Regions from separate parts of the Bradyrhizobium sp. CCBAU 11434 genome, predicted to be linked through region 3. Evidence: predicted binding sites of a transcription regulator. Region 3 holds the regulator's gene; each other region holds the start of a gene.
What was found. The regulator HrcA, encoded in region 3, represses chaperone genes, less so after heat shock. The targets are predictions, from matches to a motif close to GTTAGCACTCNCNNNNNGNGAGTGCTAAC.
Positions count from the first base shown of each region.

Region 1 (3,274 bases), on a different contig from region 3:
TTCGGCGGCTGGGTCCAGGCGCTGCCCTCCAGCATCAGTGTCTCGCCTTGCCCATCCATGTAGGTCTTCACCCAGCCCTTGAGCACGTAGACCATCTGAAAGTCGACGTCGTGGAAGTGCAGCTTCGACACTTCCGCCGGATCGCAAGGGCCCTGCAGGCGGATGACGTGGGCTTGCGCGAGGCCCTGGCTGGCAGCGGCGATGCCGAGGTCGCGGTATTTGGCATAGGCACGCAGGCCGTCGGCTTTGAAGTCCTCCTCACGGTGGTGGCTGATGGCGATGCGCTGCTTCGGGCGCGCGGGTTTCTTTGCCGAGGTCTTGGCAGGCGCTGCGCGGGCTTTGGATTTCACCGTCTTGCGCGCTGATGATCGCGCAACGGACTTGGCCGCGCTCCGCTTCTTCACCGCGGTTTGGACTGCGCTGCGCGACTTTGCTTTCGATTTTGATTTCTTGGCCATGGGCCGGCCTCCCGTGTTGTTATGGCGGAGGCTACCACAGAACGAGATATCGTAGGGTGGGCAAAGCGCAGCGTGCCCACCTATCGTGTGCGATCGGAGAGATATGGTGGGCACGGCGCGCGAAGAGCGCGCCTTTGCCCACCTTACGAGACCGGTGTTCTCGTCAATTCAACCGGAACACGCCGTCCACGGCGCGGAGCTCGGCCGGCTTGATCAGCTTGGAGTGCGCCACGGTCACCGAATACAGCGGGCCGTCGAGCTTCTCCGTCCAGAACGCCAGGAAATCCTTGAGCGCGGGGAATTTCGGAAACATGTCGTAGTTCTGCCAGACGTAAGTCTGAAGCAGCGAGGGATGATCCGGCATCCGATAGAGAATTTCCGCCGTCGTCAGCCCGTAACCCAGCATCTGTTTCCGGAAATCCTCGGAAACGCCCCCAACGCGCAGTCCCATGCCAAACCTCCTTTGCAGGAGCGCATACAGGGGGTGGCTTGATCCGTGCCCCGGGGAGCCACCCGGAAACGATGCGCTCACATGAGAGAAATGTGACGCAAACTGACAATCCATCTCAAGCCCAAAAGTTTAACAAGCTGTTGAAATTCAATGCGTTAGCAGCAGAGACGCCCCCGTGCTAATACGGTCCCCAAGGGGGGTGCCAAGAAGCCCTCCGAAATCGGTTAACGACGGGAGAGGGATTCTGGCACTTGGTCCTTCTGAGTGCCGATTTTTCTGCTAGAAGCCCTTGTCCCCGCAAAATTCCTGTCCTATTTGAGCTATGTCCGCATTGGCACTCGCGGACATCGATTGCTAACACCCTCAAAACATCAATCTGAGCAAATGCTTAGGAGAGCTGCATGAAATTCCGTCCGCTTCACGACCGCGTCGTGGTCAAGCGCATCGACGCAGAAGAGAAGACCGCCGGCGGCATCATCATCCCCGACACTGCCAAGGAAAAGCCTTCCCAGGGTGAAGTCGTCGCCGTTGGCCCGGGTGGCCGCGACGAAGCCGGCAAGCTGGTTCCGATCGACCTCAAGGTCGGCGACCGCGTGCTGTTCGGCAAGTGGTCGGGCACTGAAGTCAAGATCGACGGCGTCGACCTGCTGATCATGAAGGAAAGCGACATCATGGGCGTCCTCGACGTCCCCGCTTCCAAGAAGAAGGCGGCCTAAGAGCCCCTCTCTCCCTCCAGTCAAACACTATCCAAGGAAAATTCCAGATGGCAGCCAAAGAAGTCAAATTCTCGGTTGATGCGCGCGACAAGATGCTGCGCGGCGTCGACATTCTCGCCAACGCGGTGAAGGTCACGCTCGGTCCGAAGGGCCGCAACGTCGTGCTCGACAAGTCGTTCGGCGCTCCCCGCATCACCAAGGACGGCGTCACCGTCGCCAAGGAGATCGAGCTCGAGGACAAGTTCGAGAACATGGGCGCGCAGATGGTGCGCGAAGTCGCCTCCAAGTCCGCTGACGCGGCCGGCGACGGCACCACCACGGCGACCGTGCTGGCCCAGGCGATCGTGCGCGAAGGCGCCAAGTCCGTTGCCGCCGGCATGAACCCGATGGACCTCAAGCGCGGTATCGACCTCGCGGTCGAGGCCGTGGTTGCGGACCTGCAGAAGAACTCCAAGAAGGTCACCTCGAACGACGAGATCGCCCAGGTCGGCACCATCTCGGCGAACGGCGACCAGGAGATTGGCAAGTTCCTCTCCGACGCCATGAAGAAGGTCGGCAACGAGGGTGTCATCACCGTCGAGGAAGCCAAGTCGCTCGAGACCGAGCTCGACGTCGTCGAGGGCATGCAGTTCGACCGCGGCTACATCTCGCCCTATTTCGTCACCAACGCCGACAAGATGCGCGTTGAGATGGACGACGCCTACATCCTCATCAACGAGAAGAAGCTCTCCTCGCTGAACGAGCTGCTGCCGCTGCTCGAGGCCGTGGTGCAGACCGGCAAGCCGCTGGTCATCGTCGCCGAAGACGTCGAAGGCGAAGCGCTCGCGACCCTGGTCGTGAACCGTCTGCGCGGCGGCCTGAAGGTCGCGGCCGTCAAGGCTCCGGGCTTCGGCGATCGCCGCAAGGCCATGCTGCAGGACATCGCGATCCTGACCGGCGGCCAGGCGATCTCGGAAGATCTCGGCATCAAGCTCGAGAACGTCACGCTCAACTTGCTCGGTCGCGCCAAGAAGGTGATGATCGACAAGGAGAACACCACGATCGTCAACGGCGCCGGCAAGAAGGCCGACATCGAGGCGCGCGTGGCCCAGATCAAGGCGCAGATCGAGGAGACCACCTCGGACTACGACCGTGAGAAGCTCCAGGAGCGTCTGGCTAAGCTCGCCGGCGGCGTCGCGGTGATCCGCGTCGGCGGCGCGACCGAGGTCGAGGTGAAGGAGCGCAAGGATCGCGTTGATGACGCGATGCATGCGACCCGCGCGGCTGTCGAGGAAGGCATCGTCCCGGGCGGCGGCGTCGCCTTGCTCCGTGCTTCCGAGCAGCTCAAGGGCCTGCGCACCAAGAACGACGACCAGAAGACCGGCGTCGAGATCGTGCGCAAGGCGCTGTCGGCTCCCGCTCGCCAGATCGCCATCAACGCCGGTGAAGACGGCTCGGTGATCGTCGGCAAGGTGCTGGAGAACAAGTCGTACGCCTTCGGCTTCGACTCCCAGACCGGTGAGTACGGCGACCTCGTCAAGAAGGGCATCATCGACCCGACCAAGGTGGTCCGTACCGCGATCCAGAACGCAGCCTCGGTTGCAGCGCTTCTGATCACCACGGAAGCCATGGTCGCCGAGCTGCCCAAGAAGGGCGGCGCCGGCCCCGCA
Region 1 covers NZ_LBJX01000002.1:476,451-479,724, reverse strand. Annotated here, with positions in the region: gene XI06_RS04530 (cupin domain-containing protein) at 1-458, opposite strand, end outside; gene XI06_RS04525 (usg protein) at 622-909, opposite strand; gene XI06_RS04520 (co-chaperone GroES) at 1,311-1,625, shown strand; gene groL (chaperonin GroEL) at 1,673-3,274, shown strand, end outside.
Region 1: the regulator HrcA is predicted to act here: its motif matches at 1,240-1,268, upstream of XI06_RS04520 (co-chaperone GroES).

Region 2 (3,274 bases), on a different contig from region 3:
CGACCTTGCCGGCGCGGCCGAGCATCTTCACCGTGACGTTCTCGAGCTTCATGCCGAGATCGTCGGAGATCAGCTGGCCACCGGTGAGGATCGCGAGGTCTTCCAGCATGGCCTTGCGGCGATCGCCGAAGCCCGGCGCCTTGACGGCGGCGACCTTGAGGCCGCCACGCAGGCGGTTGACGACCAGGGTCGCCAGCGCCTCGCCCTCGACGTCCTCGGCGATGATGACGAGCGGCTTGCCCGACTGCACGACGGCTTCGAGCACCGGCAGCATGGCCTGCAGGCCGGAGAGCTTCTTCTCGTGCAGGAGGATGTAGGCGTCCTCGAGCTCGGCGGTCATCTTCTCGGGGTTGGTGACAAAGTACGGGCTGAGATAGCCGCGGTCGAACTTCATGCCCTCGACGATGTCGACTTCGGTGTCGAGCGACTTGTTTTCCTCGACGGTGATGACGCCTTCGTTGCCGACCTTCTGCATCGCCTGCGCGATCATCTTGCCGATGGCGGCATCGCCGTTGGCCGAGATGGTGCCGACCTGGGCGACCTCGGAAGACGACGCGACCGGCTTGGCGCGCTTCTCGATGTCCTTGACGACGGCATGGACCGCGATGTCGATGCCGCGCTTGAGGTCCATCGGGTTCATGCCGGCGGCAACCGATTTGGCGCCTTCGCGCACGATCGCCTGGGCCAGCACGGTCGCGGTGGTGGTGCCGTCGCCGGCGAGGTCGTTGGTCTTGGAGGCGACCTCACGCACCATCTGGGCACCCATGTTCTCGAACTTGTCCTCGAGCTCGATCTCCTTGGCGACGGTGACGCCGTCCTTGGTGATGCGGGGGGCGCCGAACGACTTCTCGATGACGACGTTGCGGCCCTTCGGACCGAGCGTCACCTTGACCGCGTTGGCGAGAATGTCGACGCCGCGCAGCATGCGATCGCGCGCGTCTCCGGAAAACTTGACGTCCTTGGCAGCCATTGTCTGCAATCCCTGTTGTGTCGTGATGTGTCGTGCGTGGTGATGTGCGGCGGAACGATGGATGCCCGGACCTGATGATCCGGGCATGGCATTCAGCGGCCGTTCAGGCTGATGGCCCTAGGCCATCACGCCCATGATGTCCGACTCCTTCATGATCAGGAGCTCTTCGTTGTCGATCTTGACCTCGGTGCCCGACCACTTGCCGAACAGGACGCGGTCGCCGACCTTGAGGTCGATCGGGATCAGCTTGCCAGCCTCGTCACGGCCGCCGGGGCCGACCGCGACGACTTCGCCCTGGGACGGCTTTTCCTTGGCTGTGTCGGGGATGATGATGCCGCCCTTGGTCTTTTCCTCGGCGTCGATACGTTTGACCACGACACGGTCATGCAGCGGACGAAATTTGGACTTAGCCATGACGTTTCCCTTTGGAGGCTCGCTTTTTTCGAAAGCAGCGGAAGTGGGTGGCGGCGCCGCCGTCCTTCCTCTTCCCGAGGGGCGAACGGCGCGCTTAGCAATCGGTCTTTCCGAGTGCTAATAGTGCGCAGGGGATATGGCTTGGCTGCGATCCTGTCAAGCAAAGGTGGTTAAGCGATTGGTGAGGCGGATATAGGATGGTGGCATTGGAAACTTGTTCGGGGCTCGGGCGTATCAAAGGACGTCATTGCTCCGGCAGCGGTTTTGCGCTTGGCTGCGGGAGGGATGCGGCCATGGTCTTGTTCGGGGGAATGCCATGATCAGTTCAGCTCACGCGCGCACGGTTGCCAATCTGGCGGCGGCCTCTTGCCTGGCGCTGCTGTTGGGGGCCTGCGGCGGCGGCATGAGCCTGCCGTCCTTCTCTTCGTCCCAGCCTGCGCCTGAGGCCGAGCCCGGCGTCGCGCCGGAAATGCCGGCCTCGATCCGCGCCGACGAGATCGTCGGCCGCTGGGGCCTCGCCTCGTTCCAGAACCCGGCCGACCGCGCCCGCACCGAGGCAGCGGCGAGGGCCCAGTGCAAGAATCCCTACGTGATCGGCGCCGGGTCCTCCGGCGGGGTGGTCATGCATCTGGCCGACCAGGCAACGCCCCAGGAGCTGCGGCTGAAGGGCTCGCCGAGCGGCAAGAACTATATCGGCCCGTCCGGTCCGACGCCCGGCGAGCAGGACCGCGAGATCGTCTCTTTCGACGGCCGCGTCATGATCACCCGCTTCGTCGACAAGGACGCCGCCACCCGCTACGGCAACATGGTCTATGTCCGCTGCGCGCCGCGGGCGTGACCGGGGTTTCGGCCTAACCACTCGTCATTGCGAGCGAAGCAATCCAGTCTGTCTCCGCGGAGGCAGCTTGGATTGCTTCGTCGCTTCAGCGCAAAATTGCTGCGCAATTTTGTCGCGAGCTCCTCGCAATGACGAGAAACAAAAAATGCCGGCCCGAGGGCCGGCATTTTGTTTGTCTGTTTGCGCGTCCGCTTAGTCGAACAGCGCGTCGATGTCGTCCTGCGAGGCATGGCCGACGTCGCCGGCGAGCTTCGGGCCGTTGAGGAGCTTGTCGTCCTCGCTGCGAGTGTCGACCGGCGCCGGCACGTGAGCCTTGATGGCGTCGACGCCGCCCCAGATCTCCATCATCGCGTTGATGTGCTGCTCGATGAACTTCATCGTGCTCATGACCTTGCTGATGCGCTGGCCGGTCAGGTCCTGGAAGTTGCAGGCTTCGAAGATCGAGATGACCCGCTCCTGGATGTCGTCGGCAAGCCGCTTCTGCTGGTCGGCCGATTGCACCTTGGACATCGCGCTGGCCGCCTGGTCGATCGACTCGGCGGCTTCGAGGATCTGCTGGGTCGCCTGTTCGGTGCCGCCGACCACTGCACCGAGCTCGCCATTGACCTTGGCCATCTCGCCGCCGTCGAAGCTCTTGCCGTGCAGGGTCGCGATCTCGCGCTTGGTGCGGTCGATGGCGTCGTGGATGAGGTCGAGCTCGACCTTCAGCTTCTCGCACTGTTCGATCTGGGCGCGGTAGGTTTCCAGCAGCGCGCGCGTATCGGCAACTTCCTGCGCCACGACGGCATCGCTCGGCGGCAGCGCGGCTTGGCTGCTTCGTGCCATCTGGGCGCGGATCGCGCGCAGCTCCGCCATGATTTCGCTATGCATCGGGCCGGCCTCTTCAGTCACGTCTAAAACTGGCATCTCGCCACCGGCGATATCCTCGACACGAAAACGCTTGCGGTGAACAGCCATCAGGATACTCCCCCCACCTCACTCACGCGTCTTTGTAGACAGAAGCAATTTAACACGAGGTTCACGTCAGGAACTGTTGTGCAGCCGCGCGCGAC
Region 2 covers NZ_LBJX01000101.1:318,583-321,856, reverse strand. Annotated here, with positions in the region: gene groL (chaperonin GroEL) at 1-970, opposite strand, end outside; gene XI06_RS36245 (co-chaperone GroES) at 1,088-1,384, opposite strand; gene XI06_RS36240 (hypothetical protein) at 1,701-2,222, shown strand; gene XI06_RS36235 (protein phosphatase CheZ) at 2,415-3,179, opposite strand.
Region 2: the regulator HrcA is predicted to act here: its motif matches at 1,478-1,506, upstream of XI06_RS36245 (co-chaperone GroES).

Region 3 (3,274 bases):
CGCAGAGTGCGGAGACGAAATGGGCTTTGCGCTTGTCCGGCTTGATGGCACCGCGCTCCTGCAACAGACGCTCGATCTGCGCCATCGCGGCGGCGAAGTCTTTGTTTGGACCGGCCCAGCGCGCGCTGTAGATGCCAGGCGCGCCGTCGAGCGCGTCGACCACGATGCCGGAATCGTCGGCGAAGGACGGCAGCCCGGTCGCCTGCGCCGCCGCGATCGCCTTGATCGCGGCATTGCTGCGGAAGTCGTTGCCGGTCTCGTCGGGCTCGCCCAATCCGAGTTCACCGGCCGACACCACCTCGATGCCGTGAGGCGCGAGCAGCTCCTTCATCTCGGCGAGCTTGCCGGGATTGTGGGTCGCGATGACGAGCTTTCCGGTGATTCGGCGGTGCATGGGTCTATTGACTACGCGACAGCCAGTTTCTGCAAGTCCACCAGACGCGCGATGCCCTTCTGCGCCAGCGCGATCAGCTTCAGGAACTCGTCCTGCGTGAACGGCTCGCGTTCTGCGGTGCCCTGCACCTCGACGATGCGGCCATCGCCGGTCATGACGAAATTGGCGTCGGTCTCGGCTTCCGAATCCTCGGCGTAGTCGAGATCGAGCACCGGCGTGCCGTTGTAGATGCCGCAGGAGATCGCGGCGACGTTGTCGCGCATCACGTTGGCCTTGACCATGTTGCGCGCCTTCATCCAAGCGATGCAGTCGGCCAGCGCGACCCAGGCGCCGGTGATCGACGCCGTGCGGGTGCCGCCGTCGGCCTGGAGCACGTCGCAATCGACCGTGATCTGGCGTTCGCCGAGCGCTTCGAGGTCGACGATGGTGCGCAACGAGCGGCCGATCAGGCGCTGGATCTCGACGGTGCGGCCGCTCTGCTTGCCGGCGGCGGCTTCGCGGCGGGTGCGTTCGGAGGTCGCGCGCGGCAGCATGCCATACTCGGCGGTGACCCAGCCGCGGCCCTGGCCCTTCAGCCATGGCGGCAGGCGATCTTCCAGCGTGGCGGTGACCAGCACATGGGTGTCGCCGAATTTCACGAGGCAGGAGCCTTCCGCATATTTGACCACGCCGCGCTCCAGCGTCACGGGGCGCAATTCGTCGGGCGCACGGCGGCTTGGCCGCATGGGAAATCCTCCAGAACTCATGGGGTAGGGCTGTTCGCGGTGCTTGTAGGTGGGGTCAGGGTGGGCAGCAAGGCTTTTTCACCCCCTGATATCGACCCCGCAAACGCCGCGCTTGTCAGAACCGTCCTGGATGGCCAAATTACAAGCATCTGAGAGGAGTTGCCGTCTGTGGCCCATCACGATCCGATCCATCTGATCGCGCCGCGCGCAGGCCTCGCCCAGCTCAACGAGCGTTCCCGCGACATCTTTCGACAAATTGTCGAAAGCTATCTCGCGACCGGTGAGCCGGTCGGCTCGCGCAACATCTCGCGCCTGATCGCGATGCCGCTGTCGCCGGCCTCGGTCCGCAATGTCATGGCCGATCTGGAACAGCTCGGCCTGATCTATGCGCCGCACACCTCGGCCGGAAGGTTGCCGACGGAACTCGGCCTGCGCTTCTTTGTCGACGCCCTGATGCAGGTCGGCGACCTCAACGAGGCCGAGCGGCAGTCGATCCAGAGCCAGCTCGCGACCGTCGGCCACGCCCAATCCGTCGAGGCGGCGCTGTCGGAAGCGCTGACGCGGCTGTCCGGTCTCACGCGCGCCGCCGCCGTCGTGCTGACGCCAAAATCAAATGCGCGGCTGAAACACATCGAATTCGTTAGGCTGGAACCCGAAAAGGCGTTGGTGATCCTGGTCGGCGAGGATGGTCAGGTCGAAAACCGCGTGTTGACCCTGCCGCCCGGAGTTCCATCCTCTGCGCTCACGGAGGCCGGCAATTTCCTCAACGCCCGGATCCGCGGCCGGACGCTGGCAGAGGCGCGGCTGGAGCTCGAAACCGCGCTTGGCGAGGCCCGCGCCGAGCTCGATCAGCTGACGCAAAAGGTCATTTCGGCCGGCATCGCGAGCTGGTCGGGCGGCGAGAATGAGGACCGCCAGCTCATCGTCCGCGGCCACGCCAATCTGCTGGAAGATCTGCATGCGCTGGAGGATCTCGAGCGTGTCAGGCTGCTGTTCGACGATCTCGAGACCAAGCGTGGCGTGATCGACCTGCTCGGGCGCGCCGAAACCGCTGAAGGTGTCAGGATCTTCATCGGCAGCGAGAACAAGCTGTTTTCGCTATCGGGCTCCTCCACCATCATCTCGCCCTATCGGGATGCCGCCGGCCGCATCGTCGGCGTTTTGGGCGTGATCGGGCCGACGCGGCTGAATTATGCCCGCGTGATCCCGACTGTGGACTACGCCGCCCGCATCGTCAGTCGCCTGCTGGGAGGCTAGTAGGGGGCTGACCGGCATTTGAGCCGATCACGGGCGCTTGATTTTCGGCGCCCGAAGCACGATATCCGGGCCAGAAAACCTCCCCCTGAGCGAGTTCGAGAAGCAGCCGATGACCGATCCAACCCGGCAACCCGAAGACACGGCCGCGCCGACCGGCGAGCCCGTGGTGTCGAAGCCCTACATCATGCCCGACGATCCCGAGCCGGGTTCGGTCGAGCTGTTGCAGAAGGAAGCCGCCGAGGCGCGCGACCGCATGCTGCGGACGCTCGCCGAGATGGAGAATTTGCGCAAGCGTACCGCCAAGGAAGTCGCCGATTCCAAGCTCTACGGTGTCACCGGCTTTGCCCGCGACGTGCTCGACATCGCCGACAACCTCCAGCGCGCGCTCGACGCCGTTCCGGCTGAAGCGCGTGCCACCGCCGATCCCGGCCTGACCGCGCTGATCGAAGGCGTCGAACTCACCGAGCGATCGCTGCTCAGTGCGCTGGAAAAGCACGGCGTGAAGAAGTTCGATCCCTTGGGCCAGAAGTTCGATCCGAACTTCCAGCAGGCGATGTACGAAGTGCCCGACGCATCGGTGCCCGCGGGCACCGTCGTGCAGGTCATGCAGGCCGGCTACACCATCGGCGAGCGCGTGCTGCGCCCGGCGCTGGTCGGCGTCGCCAAGGGCGGCGCGAAGGCTGCGCCTGCGGCGAACAGCAACGAATCGAACTGAGCGATTTTGAGGAGCGCGCTTGCGCGAGTCTCCTCAAGGTCCGGCGTGTGCGCCTTACGCGCTGACCGCGATATCCGTAGACTGAATCCGCTTCACGCCGGCCTTGGCCATGTCGGCCCAGGCCTTTGCCAGCGAGCCCTGCGTATCGATGCCGCGGCAGGCGTCTTCCACGACATAGACTTC
Region 3 covers NZ_LBJX01000102.1:146,728-150,001, forward strand. Annotated here, with positions in the region: gene rdgB (RdgB/HAM1 family non-canonical purine NTP pyrophosphatase) at 1-394, opposite strand, end outside; gene rph (ribonuclease PH) at 406-1,119, opposite strand; gene hrcA (heat-inducible transcriptional repressor HrcA) at 1,288-2,376, shown strand; gene grpE (nucleotide exchange factor GrpE) at 2,486-3,091, shown strand; gene pncA (bifunctional nicotinamidase/pyrazinamidase) at 3,146-3,274, opposite strand, start outside.